DNA from 2 places in the Planifilum fimeticola genome. Region 1 is predicted to be linked to the other one. Evidence: predicted binding sites of a transcription regulator. Region 1 holds the regulator's gene; the other holds the start of a gene.

What was found. The regulator NrdR, encoded in region 1, represses ribonucleotide reductase genes. The targets are predictions, from matches to a motif close to AACACNATATATNGTGTT.
Region 2: the regulator NrdR is predicted to act here: its motif matches at 3,660-3,677, upstream of CLV97_RS12175 (vitamin B12-dependent ribonucleotide reductase).

Annotation. Positions count from the first base shown of each region.
Region 1 is NZ_PVNE01000002.1:41,951-53,484, forward strand. It holds gene CLV97_RS01605 (prenyltransferase/squalene oxidase repeat-containing protein) at 1-926, shown strand, start outside; gene CLV97_RS01610 (SDR family NAD(P)-dependent oxidoreductase) at 923-1,462, shown strand; gene CLV97_RS01620 (2-phosphosulfolactate phosphatase) at 2,051-2,812, shown strand; gene coaE (dephospho-CoA kinase) at 2,930-3,544, shown strand; gene CLV97_RS01630 (lytic transglycosylase domain-containing protein) at 3,502-4,137, shown strand; gene CLV97_RS01635 (glyceraldehyde-3-phosphate dehydrogenase) at 4,353-5,390, shown strand; gene nrdR (transcriptional regulator NrdR) at 5,506-6,006, shown strand; gene CLV97_RS01645 (DnaD domain protein) at 6,281-7,750, shown strand; gene dnaI (primosomal protein DnaI) at 7,747-8,688, shown strand; tRNA gene CLV97_RS01655 (tRNA-Phe) at 8,851-8,926, shown strand; tRNA gene CLV97_RS01660 (tRNA-Gly) at 8,934-9,008, shown strand; tRNA gene CLV97_RS01665 (tRNA-Leu) at 9,021-9,108, shown strand; gene CLV97_RS01670 (thioredoxin-like domain-containing protein) at 9,403-10,872, opposite strand; gene queC (7-cyano-7-deazaguanine synthase QueC) at 11,005-11,534, opposite strand, start outside.
Region 2 is NZ_PVNE01000020.1:17,275-28,808, reverse strand. It holds gene CLV97_RS18195 (SGNH/GDSL hydrolase family protein) at 1-254, shown strand, start outside; gene CLV97_RS12175 (vitamin B12-dependent ribonucleotide reductase) at 304-3,612, opposite strand; gene dat (D-amino-acid transaminase) at 3,988-4,857, shown strand; gene CLV97_RS12165 (hypothetical protein) at 4,911-5,156, shown strand; gene CLV97_RS12160 (MetS family NSS transporter small subunit) at 5,242-5,364, opposite strand; gene CLV97_RS12155 (sodium-dependent transporter) at 5,364-6,845, opposite strand; gene CLV97_RS12150 (serine/threonine-protein kinase) at 7,057-8,229, opposite strand; gene CLV97_RS12145 (hypothetical protein) at 8,734-9,084, shown strand; gene CLV97_RS12140 (ArsA family ATPase) at 9,171-10,139, opposite strand; gene CLV97_RS12135 (cory-CC-star protein) at 10,185-10,466, opposite strand; gene CLV97_RS12130 (carbon starvation CstA family protein) at 10,486-11,534, opposite strand, start outside.

The DNA.
Region 1 (11,534 bases):
CGGCGGTGGTGTATCTCACGGATTATGAGCGTACCGGAGACCGGAAGAGTCTGGAGAGGGCGCGGAAGGCTCTCAATTTTGTCCTGCACATGCAGGCCGAGGACGGAGAATTCTATAATTTCGTCCGGGAGGATTATTCCATCAACCGGGACGGACCGACCAGCCGCAAATCCATGAGCTGGTGGGCCTCTCGCGCCATGTGGGCTTTGGGGAACGGTTACCGGGTGTTCCGCAAGGAAGATCCCGCCTATGCCGCGGAGCTCAGGGAGCGGTTCCTGCTGGCCAACGAGGCCCTGCAGCGGAAGATCGGCCCGGATTACGGAAAATACCGACGGATCCACGGTCAAAAAGTTCCCGCCTGGATCGACGAATTTGACGCCTTTTCCAACGCCCTGCTGGGGCTGACGGAGTTTTACCGGGCGGAGCCTCTGCCCGAAATCGCGGACTCCATGGTGAAGCTGGGGGATGGATTGTCCCGGTATCAGTTGGGGACCTTTTCCGAATACCCCTACCGGGCTCACATGGACTGGAGCGGTTCCGTCCAGCTCTGGCACACCTGGGGAAGCTCCCAGCCGATGGCGTTGGCGAGGGCGGGAAAGGTGCTGAACCGCAGGGACTACATTGAATCCGCCCGGAAAGCGGCGGAGGGGATTTACGCTCATCTGCTCACATCCGGGATGATCAAGGAGATGGCCCCCACTCCCTCTTACTACGAGCAAATCGCCTACGGGGCCAACCGGATGGTTCAAGGGCTGATCGCCGTGGGAGAGGCTACGGGAGATGCCAAATACCGTCGGATGGCGGGATTGGCCGCTTCATGGTTTTTCGGAAACAACGACGCCGACGCGGTGATGTACGATTTCCAAACCGGGCCCGCTTCATCCATGCGGACACCTCCGATTATGAAAGCGTGGAGGGGCTGGTGAAGGAGACGCTCCGCTCCTTCGGAAGGTTGGACATCATGTTCAACAATGCCGGGATCGGCAATCCGCCCGTTTCCGTCCTGGACATGCCTCCGAAGGAGTACCACCGGACCGTTGCCGTCAACCAGCACGGGGTTTTTTACGGGATCAAGGAGGCGGGCAATGCCATGAAGGAGAAGGGGGGCGTCATCATCAACACCGCTTCCGTGTACGGGTTTTTTGCGGATCGGAGGCATTTTCCCTATCACGCCAGCAAGGGAGCCGTGGTGATGATGACCAAGGCGGCGGCCTTGGAGCTGGCCCGGTACAATATCCGCGTGGTGGCCGTCGCGCCGGGGCTGGTGGACACGGAGATCGTCGCCCCGTGGAAACAGCGTCCCGACCTGTGGCGGACGGTGGAAAAGGCGCAAATGCGGGGCCGGGTGGCAAAGCCCGAAGAGGTTGCCAAAGCGGTGGCGTTTCTGGCCAGCGACGACGCCTCCTTTGTGAACGGTTCCGTCCTGTTCGTGGACGACGGAGCAGCCTCCTTCAAGCGGTGAGGGGAAATCGCACACAAACCGACGGTGTGACTTCTCGGCCAAACGGATCTCCTCCCGATGTGGTCCATGGGATGCGCGGGGATTTCCATCATCGGAACCTGGATGAAGGAGCCGGTCCGTCTCCCGGATGCAGGAGGAATCCGGCCTTCCGTCGCCCGGTACGCCGGGATCCGATGGGGATAGCGTCCTCCCTCCGGGAAATGCCCGGGGATTTTTATGGACGTTCCGCATATACATTCTACGGATTGACGGAGAGCCGCCGGATCGGGGGATACCGCCGGGACACGAGGCGCAAACGAAAGCAGGTCCCCGTTTCATCGCCTTGAAAGGAGGTGAAAGCCGGTGATCAAACCCTTATGCGGCGGACGCGGTCCCGGAAGTCCCGATCAGGATGAACAAAAGGGTGGGGAGCAAAAGGGAGCGACATTCTCATAAAAAAATTCTCGGTCGGGGGTTCCTCGAGGGGTGCAACCTTGATGTCCGGGTTGCACCCTTTTGTGCGGGAGCCCGAAAGGAAGACGTTTTTGTCTTGTCCCTCCAAGGGAAAGAGAGGGTAGACGGGAAATCCTTCAACGGGAGATGAGTTCGTTGCCGAAAAAGATCCGCATATGGATGAAAAAGGAAGAGATTGAGGAGACGGCCCTCAAGGGATCGACCGCCGTCGTCATGGATGTTTGTCTGGCGACCACGACGCTGCTAAAGATCATCGAAGGGGGACCCCGCAGGGTGTTTCCCACCGGCAGTCTGGAGGAGGCCCGCCGGCTTGCGGAGGAGCTGGATGCCCGCCATCTGTTGACCGGAGGAGAAGAAGGGGGATTTCGGATCGAGGGATTTCACTGCGGCCCCTTTCCCGATGAGTACCCTCCGGAGAAGGTGAAGGGAAAGGATGTGGTATACCTCACTTCCAACGGAACCCGGGCCATCCACCGCGCCCGAACCGCCGATGAGCTGCTGATCGCCTGCATTCGCAACGCTCCGGCGGTGGCCCGATATCTGCAGGAGGTGACGACGGACACGGTCCGTCTGATCTGTGCCGGTTCCCTGGGAAGGGTTTCCCTGGAGGATGTCTTGTGTGCGGCAATCATCCTGACGGAGATGGATCTGTCCGGATGGGACCTGGATGACGCGGCCGTCCTTTTGCGGGATTGGGGGAGTCGCGTGCGGGAGGAGGTTCCCCGTATCCTGGAGACGGGGCGGATCGGCCGGTGGTTTGAGCGGGAGGGGGAAATCCGCGCCCTTCGCTATGCCGGAGAAGTGGGCGCCAGCGACACCCTGATCGTCTTCCGGGATGGGCAATTGGTGGCCATGGCCGGGAGCGGGGAGCGGCGGGAGGCGGAAAAGCGCCGGTGAACGGGGGTGCGAGACGTTTCGTCCTCATTTTTTCGGGAATGGAATTGGATTTTGTTCCCGAAACCGTGTTATGATTTCTCATATATCGGGCAAGAGGGAAGGAGGGGAGCGATCGGGATGCGCATCGGATTGACCGGTGGAATAGCGACGGGCAAAAGCACCGTTTCCCGGATGCTGCAAACTCGAGGAGCGGCGATCGTCGACGCCGATCAAGTGGCCCGGGAGGTGGTGGAGCCCCATACGCCGGGATGGAGGCGGATCCGGGAGCGCTTCGGCGATCGGATCCTTCGACCTGACGGTTATCTCGACCGGAAGGCCCTTCGGGATGTGGTTTTCCGCGATCCCCAGGCCCGCAGGGATTTGAACGGAATTCTGCATCCCCTGATCCGGGAGAGAATGCTGGAGCAGGCAAAATTCCTGGAACGGGAGCGCCCGGGAAGGGTCATCGTGTTTGACATTCCCCTTCTCTATGAGAGCAGACTGACCGATTGGGTGGAAAAAGTGATCGTGGTGTATGTCCCGGAATCGGTTCAAATCCGCCGATTGATGGAGCGGGAGGGGATCGGGGAGGAGGAAGCGCTCCGCATGGTCCGGGCCCAGATGCCGATCGAGGAGAAAAAGCGGATGGCGGACTGCCTCATCGACAATTCCGGCTCACTGGAGGAAACGGAAAGACAGGTTGATCATCTATGGCGATGCCTGACCTCAGAAAATGGATCCAGCCCGCAGTGATGGCCCTGCCGTCAAAGCGGAGAATGGCCCTGGCTCTTCTCCTTTTGCTGTTGTTTTTGTCGGTGGTTTCCCCGCTGTTTAACCAGTGGATGTACCCCCTCAGATTTGAGGAGCACATCCTTTACAGCGCCGAAGCCACTGGTGCCGATCCGTTTTTGGTGATGGCCATCATCCGAGTGGAGAGCAAGTTTGATCCCCAAAAGCGGTCACCGAAGGGCGCCCAGGGATTGATGCAGCTGATGCCCGAAACGGTGGACTGGGTGATTTCGGAGGGCAAGTTTTCCCCGGCCTTTTACGACTTGGTGTATGAACCGTCGGTCAACATACATATGGGCAGTTGGTACATATCCGGTCTGGTCCGGGAATTTGAAGGCAACAAAATCGCGGCGATCGCCGCTTACAATGCCGGACCGGGCAATGTAAAGCGATGGCTGAAGGAGGGAAGGTGGGACGGGACCCGCCGGAATCTGAATGGTGTGCCTTACGGGGAAACGCGCCACTACATCCGCCGAGTCACCTTTTTCTATGAAAAGTACCGAACCCTCTACGGCCATCTGATCGAGAGCAAGGAGACCTACACCCTGCCGCAGTAGCGTCTCGATAAAACGAAGAAATCCCCAAAACAGGGGGCGCAGGTACCTTTTGCCAATCAAAATGAAGGCGAAGGGATGCGTCCCTTTTTTTGTCCAACGGGACGGTTTTTGTCCCGGTGAGGCAAATTTTGTCGTCGCATTGCAATATGTGACATACTGTTTATAATGAGAAGAGGGTATTTTGATGTTCACTTTGATTGAGGAAGGGGAAAATCATGCCACTTCGAGTTGCCATCAACGGATTTGGACGAATCGGGCGAATGGTTTTCCGCAGAGCGATGCGAGAGAACGATATGCGGGTGGTTGCCGTGAATGCCAGCTATCCACCGGAGACGTTGGCCCACCTGATCAAATATGACACGGTACACGGGGTGTTCGAGGGAGAAGTGGTGGCGGAGGAGGACGGATTCACCGTCAATGGCCAAAGGGTGAAACTGCTTTCCGACCGGGATCCCTCCCGCCTTCCCTGGGGCGATTTGGACGTCGACGTGGTGGTGGAGGCCACCGGGAAGTTCCGGGACCGGGAAGGGGCCGGGAAGCATCTGGAGGCCGGTGCAAAGAAGGTGGTCATCACGGCCCCCGGCAAGGACGAGGATGTCACCATCGTCATGGGAGTCAATGAAAGCGCATACGATCCGGAGAAGCACCGCATTCTCTCCAACGCCTCCTGCACCACCAATTGCCTCGCTCCCGTGGTCAAGGTGCTGCACGAGGCCTTCGGGGTGGAACACGGACTGATGACGACGGTTCATTCTTACACCAACGACCAGAAAAACCTGGACAATCCCCACAAGGATCTCCGCCGGGCCCGGGCGTGCGCCCAATCGATCATTCCGACCAAAACGGGTGCGGCCCAGGCGATCGGCAAGGTGTTGCCGGAGTTGGCCGGGCGGTTGAACGGACTCGCTTTGCGCGTTCCCACTCCCAATGTTTCCGTTGTCGATCTGGTGGCGGATCTGACGGTGCCGGTGTCGGCGGAAGAGGTGAACCAAGCCCTCAAGCGAGCGGCGGAAACGCATATGAAGGGCATTCTCCAGTATTGCGACGCCCCGCTCGTCTCCTCCGACTTTAACGGAAATGAACACTCCGCCATCGTTGACGCTCCCTCCACCATGGTGACCGGGGAGCGGCAAGTCAAGGTCCTGGCTTGGTATGACAACGAGTGGGGATATTCCTGCCGCGTGGTCGATCTGGTAAAACTGATCGGCCGGCTGCAGGAGGCCGGGCGGACCAAGCAGGAAGTGGCATTGTAAACAGGATTTTGGAGGTTTATGAGACAAGTTCCCGTCGCCTTGAAGGGCGGGAACTTTTTTGTTTTCAGCGCACCCCTGAAAGAGGATACAATGAGTATGAAGGAGGGATGGTTGGATGAGATGTCCCTATTGCGGATCGATGGGAAGCCGGGTGCTGGATTCCCGCCCGGCCAACGAAGGAAAATCGATACGGCGACGCCGCGAATGCGAAAGCTGTGAACGGCGCTTTACCACCTTTGAGACGGTGGAAGTGAAGCCCCTCATGGTGATCAAGAAGGACGGGAGCCGGGAGGAATTCAGCCGGGAGAAGGTGCTGCGCGGGCTGATTCGGGCGTGCGAAAAGCGGACCGTGCCCCTGGACAAGTTGGAGCAACTGGTCGATCGGATCGAGCGCCAGCTGCGCGAGCAGGGGCGGTCGGAGGTGCCGTCCCGGGAGATCGGTGAGATGGTGATGGAGGGGCTGGCGGAAGTGGATGAGGTGGCCTATGTCCGATTTGCTTCCGTATACCGGCAGTTCCGGGATATCAACATGTTTGTGAAAGAACTGGAAGAATTGTTGAATCGGTCCCGGAAGCCGCTTCCGGATGTGAAAGAGAAAGATGGATGGAAAGAATAGAGACCGTCGGGAGAAAGCCCGGTTTGTCAACCCGGAAGGGGATTGGTACAATAATAGGACCCCTTGCGATCGGATTTCTGATAACGATTCTTCCCCGGACGGATGAACCCCATTCAAAGCCGTGGGATCCCCCTTTGGTGCGTCGCCGATGAGGGTTTCCCGCCCGGATGATCACGGTTCCGGGCCGTTTTAATCCTTTCACAGGGCGGAACGGCCGGAGGGTTTCCGATGGTTGCTGTTTTACCCGAAAAGGGACGTTGAGGAGGCTTCGGGTATGTCTTCGATGATCTGGAAGGAGTGCACGCCGCGCGACGGCTGGTGGAGCCGGACACTTCGGCCGATTCACGCGGCGGATGTGAGCAGTCTGTTGCACCTGTATCAACCGATTGTCGGAACAGCGGCCATTGGTCTGTATCTCACCTTGGCCTACCAGATTCCCTTGCACCGGGCGGGTGCTTCCGAGGTCCATTCCCATCTATATTTGATGAATCTTCTGTCCCTGCCTCTGCAGGACCTGCTGGAAGCCCGCTACCGGCTGGAGGGAGTGGGCCTGGTCAACACCTACCGTTCGGACAAGGGAGAGATGCGCCTCTACGAGTACGAAATCGTTCCCCCTCTCTGTCCGGAACAGTTTTTCCAGAGCGACGTTCTCAGCATCGCCCTGTACAACCGGCTGGGGAAAGAGCGGTATCTGGCCATCCGGCGGAAGTTGCTGGAGGGAGAGGGGGCTTACCGGAAAGAACAGAGGGGGAAAAATGTGACCAAGTCGTTCCAGCAGGTGTTTGGGAGCTTCTCCCCGGCGGAGGTGAGCGCGGCGGCTTCCGTCGAGAAGATGTGGAACCCCGGAGTGGAACCGGTGTCCCGGGAGGGGAAACCGCCCTCTTTTTTCACAGAAGAGGACGATTTGGCCATGATCCGCATGCGGTTGGAATCCGTCCTCGATCCCGATGCCTGGACGGAAGAAGTGGAGATGCAGCTGAGGGAAATCCGCTTTCTGTACCAGTTGACCGATTGGGATCTCCTGCGGGCGCTGCAAAATCCCTATGTGACTTACAATGGGCGAATCGATCTGGATCGTCTTCGCAATTTCGTCTGCAACGAGTATCGCTTCCGTTTCGGGGCACTCCCCGTGGTGATCAACCGGGATTTTTCCCGCGCGGATTCGCGCAAGGAGCCTCCCGTCAAGGGGGGACAAGCCAAGGGATCGGCCGCCTCAACGGAGGAGGAGGATCACCTGAAGCGACATCTGAAGGAGTTGGCCTCCATCTCCCCCCTGGAACTTTTGTCCCACTTTCAAAACGGCATGCGCATCCCCGACGCCGATATGGATCTGGTGGAACGACTGGTCCGCGAATACGGACTGCCTTTCGGCGTAATCAATGTTCTGTTGGAGTACGTGATGTACACGCACGATTACAAGCTGCCACGTCCCCTGGTGGAGAAAATCGCCGGCCACTGGAAGCGCCGGGGAGTGAAAACGGTTGAAGAGGCTTACGATCTGGCGCAGAAAGAGCTAAACTGGGAGTGGAAGAAGCAGAAACAGCAGCGGAGGCAGACCAAGGATCGCTCCGCCCGAAAGGGAACGGGCGCGGAACAGCTGCCGCGGGCGGTGGCCAAACAGATGGAAGCGGAAAGACGCGGAAAGACGGAACAGGCGGAAGTGGATCCCAAGGTGCAGGCGGAGATCCTGGAAGAATTGAACCGCATGCGTGAACGGTTCAAAGAAAAGAGGGGTTCAACATGAACCGGATTGATCGCTACACGGGTGAATGGATGAAAAGGATGCCCGGGCGAAAGGGGATGGAGGCCCGCGTTCAGTCGTGGATGTCCCATCCGGCGGTCGCTCAGTTTTTGCGGGATCACCCGCAGGTAACCAAGAAGACGTTGGTTCGCTCCCTCGCCCGGGTGCGCCAGTTTGTCCAGGAACAGGAGAATTGCGCCAAATGCCCCGGTCTGGACAACTGTCCCAATCTGGTGCGGGGGCATGCGGGAAGACTCGTGTACTCCGGCGGTTATGTGGATTTGGTTATGAAACCCTGCGACAAGCTGAAGGCGAGAATGGAGGAGGAGAAGCGGAACCGACTGATCCGCAGCCATTACATCCCGCGCGACATTCTGTCCGCCACCTTTGAAACGATCATTCCCGACGCGGGGAGAACCGCGGCGATCCGGGCGGCCATTCGCTTCTGCAATGCCTTTGCCGACGGAAAGCCGGAGCGGGGACTCTATCTGTACGGCCCCTTCGGCGTGGGAAAGAGCCGAATCGCCGGAGCGATGACCCGGGAACTGGTGCGACACAACGTGGATTCCCTGATGGTGTACGTGCCGGACTTCATGCGGGAGATGCGCGATTCCATCCAGGAGGGATCCCTGGGCGAGAAGCTGGACCGGTTGAAAAAGGCGAGCGTTCTGATTCTGGACGATATCGGCGCCGAAACCCTCACCCCCTGGACCCGGGATGAGGTGTTGGGTTCGATTTTGCAATACCGGGTGACCGAGGGATTGCCCGTGGTTTATACGTCAAACCTGGATCTGGAGGAGCTGGAAGATCACCTGGCTCACTCTCACCGGGGAGGGACCGAACGGGCCAAAGCCCGGCGAATCATGGAACGGATCCGCCATTACGTGGACGTGTACCTGGTGGAAGGCCCCAATCGGCGGCTGATGAAGGGGGGATCCTGATTCATCGGGAGGATTTGCGCACGGGGCCCTTGACTTCCCTGACGGAGGCGGATAAAATATTAACTGTCCCTCGGACGAGCGGTCAAAGGCGATCCCGCCGAAAAAAACCTTGATCCGGAAAGGGATGCGTGGTATAATCAACATCGTCGTCAAATGTAATGTGGTTCGGTAGCTCAGTTGGTAGAGCAGAGGACTGAAAATCCTCGTGTCGGCGGTTCGATTCCGTCCCGAACCACCATCTGCGAGCGGAAGTGGCTCAGGGGTAGAGCACCGCCTTGCCAAGGCGGGGGTCGCGGGTTCGAATCCCGTCTTCCGCTCCATTTTCATTTTACGCCGGGGTGGCGGAATGGCAGACGCACGGGACTTAAAATCCCGGGGTGGGTTTCCACCGTGTCGGTTCAAGTCCGACCCTCGGCACCAGCGATCTCCTGGAGGTTTCAGCTGACAGGGGATTTTTTTGTGCCGCCGAAAAGACGCATCAGGTGCCGGAATGGAAGAGGCGGAGTTATTTGCCGCGACCCTGGAGAGTGTAATGGTTGCGGCGCGCGATGGACTCGGCTCGTATCCGGAAGGGAAATATCGCGCCCCGTGCCCCCCTTAGGGTCGCTCTCATAGGTGGTAACAGGTTGGCACAACGCACAAAAGTATGGGGCGAATCCATTTTAACCGCGTCCCATGGGTGGAATGTGAAACTCCCGCTAAAGCGGGAGTTTTTTATATCAGCTCCAATGTCTTTAGTTCCTCCGTTTGGAGATCGAAGACGCGGATGAGATGGTTGTTGGTGTCGGCGATATACAGTTTTTCTTCATGCAGGAGAACGTCATTCGGTTCATTCAGGGGAAGGAGATCGCAATCCTTGTCGCCGATCCGGCAGAGGGATTTTTTCGGCCGGGCGATCACCGTGGAAATGCTCCGGGCGGAAAGATCCGCTCTCCGAATGGCGTGATTGTAGGTATCGGCGATGTAAACGGTGTTTCCGGACGCGGATACGCCCAGGGGATGCTGGAGCAACGCCGTCCGGAAGGGACCGTCCCGGTGTCCGAAATCGAACAGTCCGCGCCCGATCAGTGTGGTGACTTCGCCGGTTTCCGCATGGCAGGTGCGAAGGGAGGAGGTCTCGCTGTCCGCGAAGACCAGCTTCGTCCCCAGGATGTCGATCCCGCTGGGCTGGGCGCAATTGGCGATGCGGGGAGGTCCGTCGATCAGGTTTTCCCTTCCGCTGCCGGCAAAGACCTCGGCCCGGCGGGTGTCCGGGTCCAGCTTCCACAACTGATGGGAGCCGGCCATGGCGATGTACAACCGGTTGCCAAAGGCTGCCAGGTCCCAGGGGGAGTTGAGGGAAATGGAGGAACCGATCCCCTCCGCCGCCGGCCACATGGCCTGTTTTCCGTTTCCCGCCAAGGTGCGGACCGTCTGTTCCGTTAAATCGATCTCGCGGATCTTGTGGTTGTCCGTATCGCATACATATAGCTTGTTCCCGACTGCCTCCAGCCCCTGGGGGAAGCGGAAGGCCGCCTCCGAAAAGGAGCCGTCCCGGTCTCCCGCCTCTCCGCGACCGATGATGCGCCGCACTTCGGCGCGGTCGCCTGCGGGCTTCAGCTCCAGGATGCGGTGGTGGCGGGAGTCGGAGACGAAGAGGTGGCCGGTTTCCGGATGGATGGTCAGTTTTCCGGGAAAGGACAAGGTGCTGTCCGGCAGGGGCGGGCGGCGAATTTGGATTTTTTCTTTGGCCAGGATTCCGCGCCTTTTGGCTTGGTCGAGGGCCTGGGCGATGTGACGGTCCAGTTCATCCCGGAGCCCTTCCCCCGATCCCCGGGCGAGCAACCGGCCGTCGGCGCCGATCAGGACAAAGGTCGGCCAGGCCCGGACGAGGTAGTTGTTCCAGATGTCGTGTCCGTTGTCGATGACCACCGGGTGCTCGATGTCGTGGCGGATGATCGCCTGACGGATGTTCTCCGGATCCTGTTCGTTGTCAAATTTGGCCGCGTGCACTCCGATCACCAGGAAGGGCTCTTTCCGGTACTTTCTTTCCAGGTAGGCCAAGTCCGGAAGGACGTGCAGGCAATTGATGCAGCAGTAGGTCCAGAAGTCGAGGAGCACGACATGCCCATTCAACATGTCGAGGGACAGGGGGCGGTCCGTATTGAGCCAGAGGGCATTTTTCGGAAGTTCGGGCGCCTTCATCGATTTCACCTCGCAAGGTGTGATGGCCTGAACACCAAGAGGGGGTGTACCGCGAAGCGCCTTTGTCATCGCGACGAAACGGATCGGCACACCCTCCTCCGAAACCCCCGATAAAGGCGTTTTCGCCGAGCTTTATGAAAGGTCGGCGGGCCGCTCTTCATAAGGGATCGGGTCTATTATTCCCGCTTCGCGGAATCCCTTGAGCCGGAGCCGACAGCTGTCGCATACCCCGCAGGCCCGCTCCCCGCCCCGGTAACAGGAGGTGGTCAGATGATAGGGGGCGCCGAGCCGGTGCCCCAGCTTGACCGTCTCCGCCTTCGACAGGCGGATGAGGGGAGTCCGGATTTCGATCGGTTCCGACCGGGTTCCCGCCCGGGTGCCGACCCGGAGCACCCGGTTCACCGCTTCGATGAATTCGGGGCGGCAGTCGGGATAGCCGCTGTAATCGACGGCGCTGACACCGATGAAGATGGCCCGGGCACCGACCACCTCCGCGAAGGAGGCCGCCAGGGACAAGAAAATCAGGTTTCTTCCGGGGACATAGGTGTTGGGGATTTCTTCCCCCGTTTCCCCGGAGGGAATCTCCATGCGGGAGTCGGTGAGCGAGCTCCCGCCGATATGTTGCAGGAGGTCCAGTTGCACGATCCGGTGTTCGCGGGCGC
Region 2 (11,534 bases), on a different contig from region 1:
CCTTCCCCCTTTCCCCTCTGGCCGTCCACCGGGTGGAGGTGATGAACGCCATCATTGACGGAGTGGCCTCCCGGTGGAATATACCCGTCATCGACATCCATGATCGATTTTTGGGGAGGGAGCCTTTCCTGATCGACGGCTTCCGCACGGGCAGCCTTTCAGACTACCGCCTGTTGGGAGAAAACCCGATCCATCCCAACGGGGAGGGCCACCGGGTCATCGCCGAAGCGGTGTGGGAGAAAATCAACGGATAAAAAGAGAGTCCCGTGCCGCAAAAAATCGGCACGGGCACAGGAGGTTTCCTCAGGAACAACCGGTGGTCGCCCCGCAATCGAGGCAAACATAGCAGGAACCGTTGCGCTTGGTCATGCCCCCGCATTCGATGCACAGGGGGGCGCCGCTGCTGGCCCGGATCGCATCCAGATTGTCCTGAGGGGTCACGCCGTCCCGTTCATCTTCTGCGAGACCTCCGGTCACCTCTCTGTATCCCTGATCCAGTTCCTGGTTCGCCCGGGCATCCGCCGCCTCCTGCTCTTCCCGGCGGATTCGCTCCTTCTTGAGACGGTTGGCGTACATTCTCAATTCTTCCTTCTTCGGCGGAACCTGAACAAAGTCGGTCCGGCCCAGATACTCCATCCCGAGCATCCGGAAAACGTAGTCGATGACCGACGTCGCCATCTTGATGTTGGGATGCTCCACCGGGCCCGCCGGTTCAAACCGGGTGAAGGTCATCGAGTTAACGTACTTTTCCAGCGGCACCCCGTGCTGCAGACCGAGGGACACCGCCACGGCAAAGGCGTCCAACAGTCCCCGCATCGTGCTGCCCGCCTTGTGCATGTCGATGAAAATCTCGCCGAGGGAACCGTCTTCGTATTCGCCGGTCCGGACGAAGATCTTCTGTCCGGCAATCCGCGCTTCCTGAGTGAATCCTTCCCGCTTGCGGGGAAGTCTGCGCCGGACGCTGGGCACGTGTCCCGTCGCGTAAATTTCGGTCAGTTTCGTCGCGGCGGAAGCGGCACCGGCGGTAGGCTCCTCCTCCGCTTCATCCTCTTTGTTCTCTCCCCGCGCATTCAGCGGTTGCGAGCTCTTCGAACCGTCCCGGTAAAGGGCCACGGCTTTCAGTCCCAGACGCCAACCCTGCTCGTAGGCGTCCAGGATGTCGTCCACGGTGGCATCGGCGGGCATGTTGATCGTCTTGGAGATCGCCCCGCTCAGGAAGGACTGGGCCGCGGCCATCATCCGCAGATGGCCCATGTAGTGGATGAACCGTTTCCCGTGTTTGCCGCAGGGATTCGCCGTGTCAAAGACGGGATAATGTTCCTCCTTCAAGTGAGGCGCCCCTTCGATGGTCATCATCCCGCAGATCACGTCGCTGGCTTCCTCGATCTCCCGCTGGCTGAAACCCAGTTCCTTCAGCAGATTGAAACCGGGATCACGGTATTCCTCCGGTTTGAAGCCCAGCCGCTTCAGGCAATCTTCCCCCAGGATCCACACGTTGAAGGCGAAGGGAAGCTCAAACACCGTGGGCAGGGCCTTTTCCACCTTCTCCAGATCTTCCTCGGTGAACCCCTTCTCCTTGAGCGTTTCCCGGTTGATGTGGGGCGCTCCCTCCAGGGAGAGGGTTCCCATCACGTACCGGAGAATGTCTTCGATCTGCTCGGAGTTGTACCCGAGATTTTTCAGGGCGGGACGGATCGATTGGTTGGCGATCTTGAAGTACCCTCCGCCCGCCAGCTTTTTAAATTTGACCAGAGCAAAATCGGGCTCGATGCCGGTAGTGTCGCAATCCATCAGCAAACCGATCGTCCCCGTGGGGGCGATGAGGGTGGTCTGCGCGTTGCGATAGCCGTATTTCTCGCCCATCTCCAGGGCCTCATCCCAACTCTCCCGCGCGGCCTTGAGCAGATCCGGGGGGCATTTCGTGGGATGAATCCCCATCGGCTTGATGGTCAGTCCTTCATACTCCTCCTCCGGTGCGTTGTAGGCCGCACGGCGGTGATTGCGGATCACCCTGAGCATGTGCTCCCGGTTGACGGGGAACGCCTTGAAGGGGCCCAGCTCTTTGGCCATTTCCGCCGAGGTGACGTACGCGGTGCCGGTCATCAGCGCGGTGATGGCTCCGGTGATGGCCAAGGCCTCCTCGGAATCGTAGGGAATCCCGGACACCATCAGCAGCGTTCCGATGTTGGCATAGCCCAATCCCAGCGTGCGGTACTCATAGGAGAGCCTGGCGATCTCCCTGGAGGGGTATTGGGCCATCAGGACGGAGATCTCCAAAACGATCGTCCACAGGCGGACCGCATGTTTGAAGGACGGAATGTCGAAGGACCGGGTTTCGGCGTCGTAAAACTTCATCAGGTTGAGGGACGCCAGGTTACAGGCGGTGTTGTCCAAAAACATGTATTCACTGCAAGGGTTGGAAGCATTGATCCGATTGTGGCGGGCCCCCACCTGTCCGTCCATACCGCCGGGGCAGGTGTGCCATTCATTGATCGTCCCGTCGTACTGGACGCCCGGATCGGCGCACTCCCAGGCGGCATGTCCGATCTGATTCCACAATTCCTTGGCGCGGACCACCTTCTTGACCTTCCCGGTGGTCCTGTATTTCAGCGCCCAGCCGCCGTCCTCCTGCAGCGCGTAGAAAAATTCATGGGGAATGCGCACCGAGTTGTTGGAATTCTGTCCCGAGACGGTATCGTACGCCTCGCCGTTGAAGGAGGGATCGTAACCGGCGCGAATGAGTGCACGAACCTTCTTTTCCTCCTCCGATTTCCAGTTGATGAACTCCTCCACATCCGGATGATCCAGGTCGAGGCAGACCATTTTCGCCGCCCGCCGGGTGGTGCCTCCCGACTTGATGGCTCCGGCCGCCCGATCCCCGATTTTCAGGAAGGAGAGAAGCCCCGACGATGTACCCCCTCCGGACAGGGGTTCCCCTTTCCCGCGGATGTTGGAAAAGTTGGTTCCCGTGCCGCTTCCGTATTTGAAAAGACGGGCCTCCCGCAACCACAGATCCATGATGCCGCCCTCGTTGACCAAATCATCCTCGACGGACTGAATAAAGCAGGCATGGGGCTGCGGCCGGCTGTAAGCGTCTTCCCCCTGCTTCACTTCCTCCGTCTCCGGATCCACGTAATAATGGCCCTGCGGCTTGCCGGAGATTCCGTAGGCGTAATGGAGCCCCGTGTTGAACCATTGGGGGGAGTTGGGGGCGGCCATCTGGTTGAGCATCATGTAGACCAGCTCATCGTAAAAGGCCTGGGCATCCTCCTCGGAATCGAAATAGCCGTATCGCTGACCCCAGTCTCTCCAACAGCCGGCAAGGCGGTGAACCACCTGTTTGACGCTCCTTTCGGGCCCGGTTACCGGACGCCCCTCTTCGTCGAGGATGGGTTTGCCCTCCTCGTCCAGCTGGGGAACTCCCGCCTTGCGAAAATACTTGGATATCAAGATGTCCGACGCGACCTGAGACCATCGCTTCGGAACTTCCGCTCCCTTCATTTCAAAGACGACAGATCCATCCGGGTTGGTGATGCGGCAATCCCGCCGCTCATACTCCACGGATTGATAGGGATCTTCTCCGTGACGGGTAAATCGGCGTGGGATTCTCAAAGGGATTCCTCCTCGATCTCAATATGTAGGCACAATGCAATTATATCACTACAATATATTGTGTAAAATCCGGAATTTGCGGTTTCGGGACAAGGAGTCGCATTATCTGCCTCTCTCTGATTCTTCCACGGATTATCGAACCGATTCACCGGTTGATTTTCTCCGGGGATCGTTTCCATCCCGTTTCCATCGATCCTTTCCGGATTTTCTTCTATGTTGCGATAAAGCGGAACTTGAGGCAAACTACAAATAAGACGGAAAACGGTAAAGGATGCCGTTGACAAGGCATATCCCTAAAGCGTGCCCATCCGTCTGGACCGGCTTGCGGCCTGGCCGCGTGATGAAAAAACATCCGCCGACGAGGGGGAATCAGCCGTGATTTTGTGGAACGATCGATTGATCCCGCGAAACGAAGCATCCGTGGACATCGAGGATCGGGGATATCAGTTCGGAGACGGTATATACGAGGTGATCCGCGTTTACGGCGGAAAGGCCTTTTACCTCACGGAGCATCTCAACCGTCTGGAAAAGAGCGCCCGGGAAATCCGTCTGCCGCTTCCCTGGGACTTTGGACTTCTGGCCGAACGGATCAACCAATTGGTGGATGCCAACCGCCTTGTGGAGGGAACCATCTACCTTCAGGTCACCCGCGGCCGGGCTCCCCGCAATCACGCATTTCCTGAAAAGACAGAGCCCGTGCTCGTCGCCTACACAACGGAAGTGCCCCGGCCGGAGGCCATGCTGAAGGAGGGGATCCGGACCTGCACCCACAGGGATATCCGCTGGCTGCGCTGCGACATCAAAAGCCTCAATCTGCTGGGGGCGGTTCTGGCCAAACAGGAAGCCGTCGAAAAGGGGTGCAAGGAGGCCATCCTGGTCCGGGACGGGACCGTCACCGAAGGCAGCTCCTCCAATGTCTTCATCGTCAGGGACGGCACCCTGTACACCCACCCCGCCAACAACCTGATTCTCCACGGCATCACCCGGTCCATCGTTCTGAAATGCGCCGGGGATGAAGGAATTCCCGTGAAGGAGGAGACATTTTCCGTCGACGATCTGTATGCCGCCGACGAAGCCTTCATCACGGGGACGATGGTGGAAGTTTGTCCGGTCATCCGCGTGGATGACAGGAAGATCGGAGACGGCGTTCCCGGCCCCGTCACCCGGCGCCTGCAGAAGGCCTTTGACGGACAAATCGCCCATCAGTGCGGGCAAATGGATGGTATAATGGGTGAAAGGCGCTGATCAAACCCAGATCATCGGGCCTAAACAACTGTCACGGATGGAGGAGGCCGACCATGGGCGGTGTCAAACACATCTTCGACGTGATTCAAGGGCGCGAGGAAGACATGAAGAAACAGATGGAGGAAGCCCTGCAGCACATCGCCGAAGAGATGAAGGATTATGAGGGAATGGTGCTGGTCGCCATCGACAAGGAGGGGAACCCTTGCATTCACACGGTCGGCGTCAATGTCTTTGAAGCCGTGGGACTCATCGAACTGGGAAAACAGATCATCTTGTCGGAAGAACCCGATTCCCCGTAACCCCCGCCCGGCGGGGGTTTTTTGCGGGATCGGATCGGCGTCAACATTGAAAAAAGCCCCCGAGCCAGGGGGGCTTTTTTCGCGATCAGGACTGACTTTCCTGTTGGAATCGCTTCTCCGACTTGATGTGATACCACAGGAAATAGGCCAGCCCTCCCCACAAACCGACGGCGCCGATCAAGAACATGATCCAGGCGGAAACGCTCATCACGCATTCCCCCTTTCCGGCCGCAATCTCATGAAGTACAGGGCACCGATCAGGACGATACCCAGCACGCTCCACCCGAAGGCGAGCAATCCGCTGTAGGGATAACCTTCATAGGGCTTGCTGAACTCGTCGGCCAGCGTCATCAACAACATGACAGTGAGCAGAATCGGCGTAACCCACCGAAGGCAGATGTTCCACCAGCCGCCGAGCCGCACATAGGAAATCTGGTTCGCGTGCTCCCGGAATTCATTCAATTTCCCGGCAATCCAAGCGACCAGAATCACTTCAAGCAAACCGCCGAGGACAATCCCGTACTGGTTGGTGAAATGGTCCACCACGTCGAGGTAACGGAGACCTCCGCTGGTCGTGTAAAGCAGACCGACCAGGAAAGCAAAACCGCATACCCAGTTGACGGCGCTTTTGCGGGACAGATGGAATTTCTCCCGAACGCCGGCGACGACGGGTTCCAAAATCGAAATGGCCGACGTAAATCCGGCAAAGAGGAGCGAACCGAAGAACAGCACCCCGAACAGGGAATTCCAGAAGGGGAAGGCATTGATCACCTGAGGGAAGACGACAAAGGCCAAACCGACCCCCGCCGTGGCCACTTCGTCAACGGCAACCCCCTGCGCGGACGCCAAAAAGCCCAGAGTGGCGAAAACACCGATGGCGGCCATGAATTCAAAGCCGCTGTTGGCCAATCCTGCGATCAATCCGGAGTTGGTCAGGTCCGTCTTATCCGGCAGATAACTGGAATAGGTAATCATGATGGCAAAGGCGATGCTGAGAGAAAAGAACACATGACCGTATGCCTGCACCCACACCTTCGGATCGGCCAAGGCTCCAAAATCCGGGGTGAACAGGACATTCAACCCTTCGGCCGCGCCGGGCAATGTCACTCCGCGAATCGTCACGATGATCAACATGACGATCAAAATGGGCATCAGGATTTTGTTGGCCATCTCAATCCCCCGGCTCACGCCTCGCTGCATGATCCAGTAGGTGACGGCCCAGACGATGACAAAGGGAATGAGAACCTTCCACTGAATGCCTCCAAATCCCCAGAAATCCCCGGAAATGCTGAGGTAGTGATTGAAGAAGAACCCTTCCGTGTCCTCTCCCCACTGGGTTCCGAAGGAATAGTAGGTGTAGCTGAGCGCCCACCCGAGAATCGCCATGTAATAAGTGACGACGAAAAAGGCCACGATGACCTGCCACCAACCGATCCATTCCGCTCCTCTGCGAATGTTTCGAAATCCGAAAGGCGGAGAAGCCTTATATTTGTGACCGATCACATACTCCAGGAGCAAAATCGGAATTCCGGCGGTCAGCAGGGCGATGAAATAGGGAATCAGGAAGGCGCCGCCTCCGTTTTCATATACCACGTACGGATAACGCCAGATGTTTCCCAGACCGATCGCCGAACCGACCGCAGCGAGAATAAAACCCGCTTTTGAAGCCCAACGGTCTCGCTGTTCCATAAAACACCTCTCCTCCACTCCACATAAGTGATATTAATATTTTGTTTTTTTCTACATACGAAATACCATATTCGACAATACTCGACAAATCTCCTTCTTCAGAAAAAGGGTAATCATTACCAAAAACAAACTTGTCCGTCCGATGATCCAAAACGACATCTCCCGGGCAAGGGCGCCCGGGAGAATTCTCAACCCTATCGTTCTTAGGGTTTCAGGAAAGATTGCTTGCAATCCCATCCCGATTGTCCGTCTGACCCGTATCGTCCAACCGAATCGCCCTCAGCCGGTGCAACACGGTTCCCTCTCCCCCCTGAAATTGCACCCAGGAGGGCTTTTCGACCGGAATCGGACCGACGACTCCCCGCTTGTTTCTCCCGCTGTTCTCCATGACCGTGACATAGAGGGGTTCATCCGGAAAATACACTATTTCAAGGATATATCGTTTGCCGGGTTCGACGGGAGGAGTTGTCGGATCCTGATCATTCAGGATGGGTTCTTCACCATCCACTTTTTCCAAAAACAAAACCTTCCCCTGCTCGTCTATGTATATCCCGTATCCCCGGAGCGGCTCTTCCGACACCAGAGCAAGGGTAAAGGAACGATTTTCCCCCCGGGTCAGCTCCGCCCGGATTCGTACCGGTTCCCCTTTCCGCAGGCTGAGGGAGTACACCTGGTCTGAATCATCCAACCGGAATTGAGAAACGGTTTCCAGTTGACGGGGGTGGGCATCCAGGTTCAACGGTTCGGACATCGCCGTGTTTGATGTAAGCTGGATTCCCAGGAGAATGCCGAATACCACCAGAACCGATACCGCTACCGGATACATCCACTTTTTCAAGGGGTTTTTCTTCTCCGGCAGCTGAATGCGGGTGGATTCCGCGAGAGCCAACACATCTTGAAGGGTGTTGGCGGGATCGAAGCAAGCGGCGATCAGCCGCCTCAATTCCGGAGGGATATTTTTTTGATCCTCGATCGACTGGCGCACATCCCCATCCGGTTCCTCTCCGGTCAGCAAAAAATAAAGCAATTCCCTCCATTTTTCATGAAAACGGGGAGGCGACAACTTCTTGAAGTTGAGAAAGAGCACATGCGGATGGTCCTCGTTCATGATCACGTTTCTCGGATCCAACGTGGTAGTCATCGGAAGGGGAAGATTGTACAAATCGACCATCGTCCTCAGCAGCCTGCGAAAAATGCGAAGCGCTTGGATTGGGGGCATCGGGTGCTCCGGATCGACAAGCATGGAGAGCGGCTCCCCGATCATGGGCGGATGGACCAATATGATCCGACGATTTTCTTCGATGACATCATGGATGGGTGCCACGTGGGGGTGGTCAAAATTGCGCAGCACCTCCCGGATTCCCGGAGGAACGAACCGATTCATCTCGATCTCCTGGAGTAAGACCTGATCCCCGTTCGGATCCCTGGCAAGAATCAATTTTCTGTTAAAAAAATGAATGGTATCTACAACCTGAAATCGTTCATAGTACCGCCCCGCGGCTCGGTTATCTGACTGCATCGATGCACTTCCTTCCCACTAAACGTTTTTGCAGCGGCGGAGAAGCGGCAACGAAGTACAAAAAATGAAATAAGTCCTTCCCCTTTGTCGCCATAATGCGAAAAAATATTCTTCTACCAATGTAACATAATTTCAGGGAGGCATACAGGGTGATAAACAATCTCATTGCCCCATTTTCAGTATAACTATGCTACACAAACGCACGGACGGTTGCAATTCCGTCGGGTCAGGAAACCGGTGCTCGTCCCGGCTTCACCGTATAGAAAGCCGCCGATCACGTCAACATATAAAAAAGATTTACCCCCTGCGCCAAGAAAAGCGGGTCTCATCGGGGAAGGATGCCGCAGCAAACGGACGGGAGGTGAAGACTTGTCCTTTCGCAGAGGAGTGTTCGTCGCCTTTTCCCTCTTGTCTCTGATGTTGAACACCGCCTGCCAGCTGACCGAACGGCCTGAAAATCGGGAAGGCCTTGCAAACGACAGCCGATCCTACAGTTACGTCTCCTATCAGAAGGACTACATCACGCGGGCAGCCCTCCAAACGCCGGGGGTGAAGGAAGCGGAGGTGTACTACACGGGCCGTCGGCTGATCGTGAAGATCACGCCGAATCCGGATGTTCCTCCCGACCAGTACGATGCGATCCGGCGAGAAGCCCGCAGGAGGATTTCCGCCTCCGCACCGAGGAATCCCGTTCACATCGTCATCGATTCGGGAAAATAGCCTCCTCCGTCATGGTGAGAAAAAAGGCCCCGCCTGTCTGAAGGCGGGGCCGCTGCATGAAAAAACGGACAGCATACTGGATAGTTTTATTGGATCCCCCCGAAACTTTCCCGTCGGAAGCGTTCGGAGATTGTACGGACCCCTGCGATTCCCTGAATATCCTCGGGTTCCAGCGGGACATACAGGAGGGGAAGGTCGCCGAATCGCTCCTCCACCTCCTTCAAATGGAGTTTTTCCTGCTTTCGTCGCTGCGCCAGAAAGGCACCGTCCGCCTGTTCGGGAATCACCCGGTTGACCACGACACCCCCGACGGGAATCCCATACTTGTTCAGCATCTTTCGGGCATTAAACGCTTCCAGTATGGACAGCCTTTCGGGGTTGACCACAAAATAAAAGGTGGTGTACGACGGGTCGAGAAGCCGCTCCCGGGCGGAGGCAAACCGGTTCTTCCGCCTCTGGAGCAACGCGTACACCCGATCTTCCGGTTGGTCGTCATCTGCCAGGCCCGAAGCATTGTGGAGCATCCGTTGCAATTCACGGGTTTTTCTGCGGCGGGCAAGCATCCCCTCGATCCATACCCCCATCAGTTCCGGCAAAGAAAGCAGTCGCAGGGTGTGACCGGTCGGAGCGGTGTCAAAGACGATCCGGTCGTAAGCGCCTTCCGCCTCGAGGATCACCGACACCATCTCATCGAAGAGGGCCGCTTCATCCGCACCAGGGGAAGCGGCGGCAAAATCCATCTGCCGCTCCACTTCCTTCCACAATCTGGGCGCAGCCAATTCCCGCATATTTTCCTTTACTTCCTCCAGGTAACGACGGGAAGCCCGCTTCGGGTCGATCTCCCGCACATAGAGGAAATCACTCACCTTCAAGCTATCATCCCCGATCCGCACATTCAGCAAATCGCCCAAGGAATGCGCGGGATCCGTCGAAACAAGCAGCGTCCGTTGCCCCTTTTCCGCCAAGGATAAAGCATAGGCGACGGAGCAGGTTGTTTTCCCCACTCCGCCCTTTCCGCCGAAAAAGGCGATTCGCTCACCTGTGTGTCCCTTCACATCCGACGACTCCTTCTGCCTTTTCCAACCCCTGAGATGGGGAACCTAACAGCACCGAAAACCATCCAGAGGCGATTTCTCCATTCCCATGCGCCGATGCCACTCGTGGAAATCCTCCAACATGAAGGGGATCAACTCCAAGGTGTAGTAGGACACCGGATTGGGAATCCCCAGCATCTCGGAAAACGCCAACAGCTTGAAGACATCTTCTTCGTCACGGATCTCCCGTTTCATCGTCCGACGGTACGGGACAAAATACATTTCTTCATAAAAGTTCTTGATCTGTTTCAGATGCTTACGCCACTTCGAAAAGAACGCTTGACTCAACGGGATATCCCTCCTCGGTTCATGCCGAAATCCGGTTCTCTTGTCTCAGGCGGTTCACCGCCAACAGCCCCTCCAATATCAGCCAAGCATTCAGGGCGAGGATGATCGTTCCGATCACCACCAGCAAAGTGTTCCCTTGATTGATGAAATCAATAATGCTGAGCACCATGCTGGACATGGTCATGGCGACGATAAAGATCAAGGGAATCAGCGAAACCAGGTAATTGCGCCCCCACCGCCACAGAATCAGCGTCAGCACCAACAGGGACAAGCCGGCCGTCAACTGGTTGGTCGTCCCGAACAGGGGCCACAGGATCATCCCTCCGGCTCCCGGGTTGGAGGGATCCGCCAGGAAGGCCAGAGCGGCGCAGGTGATCAGCGTGACGACGGTGCTAACATTGATGTTTTGCAGGGATTTGATCTTGTATTGTTCCCCGATCTCGGACAGGATGAACCGCTGCAGCCGCATCGAGGTGTCCAGTGTCGTCGCGGCAAAGGCGATGACCATGATGGAGATAAAGGTCGTCCCGATCGCTTCGGGAATCCCCAGATTGGACAGGAAGTTGCCGGCCCCCGTCACAAAGGCGGCCGTTCCGCCCGCACTGGCCGACTTCCAGCTGGCATAATGCTCACTCCAGGCATCCAGGGAAGCGAAGCCCGCCGCAGTGGCCATGATGGCGGCAAGGGCCAGCATTCCTTCGCCCATCGCTCCGAAATATCCGACAAAGCGGGCATCCGTTTCCTTATCGATCTGCTTGGAGCTGGTTCCGGAACCGACCAATCCGTGGAAACCGGAAATGGCCCCGCAAGCAACCGTGACGAACAAGAGCGGCAAAAGCGGCGGGGCATCCGCCGGCGCCTCCCGGAACGCGGGAGCGATGAACTCCGGATTGCCGGCGAACAGTCCGAGATAAATCACGATCAATCCCAAAAACAGCATGTGGGAGTTGATATAATCCCGGGGTTGCAACAGCAGCCAGACCGGCAAGCGGGAGGCGATGGCCCCGTAAAGGAGCATGATCAGGACCCACCAGGCCGTGGAAGAGAGACCGCCGATCTCCTTCGGCA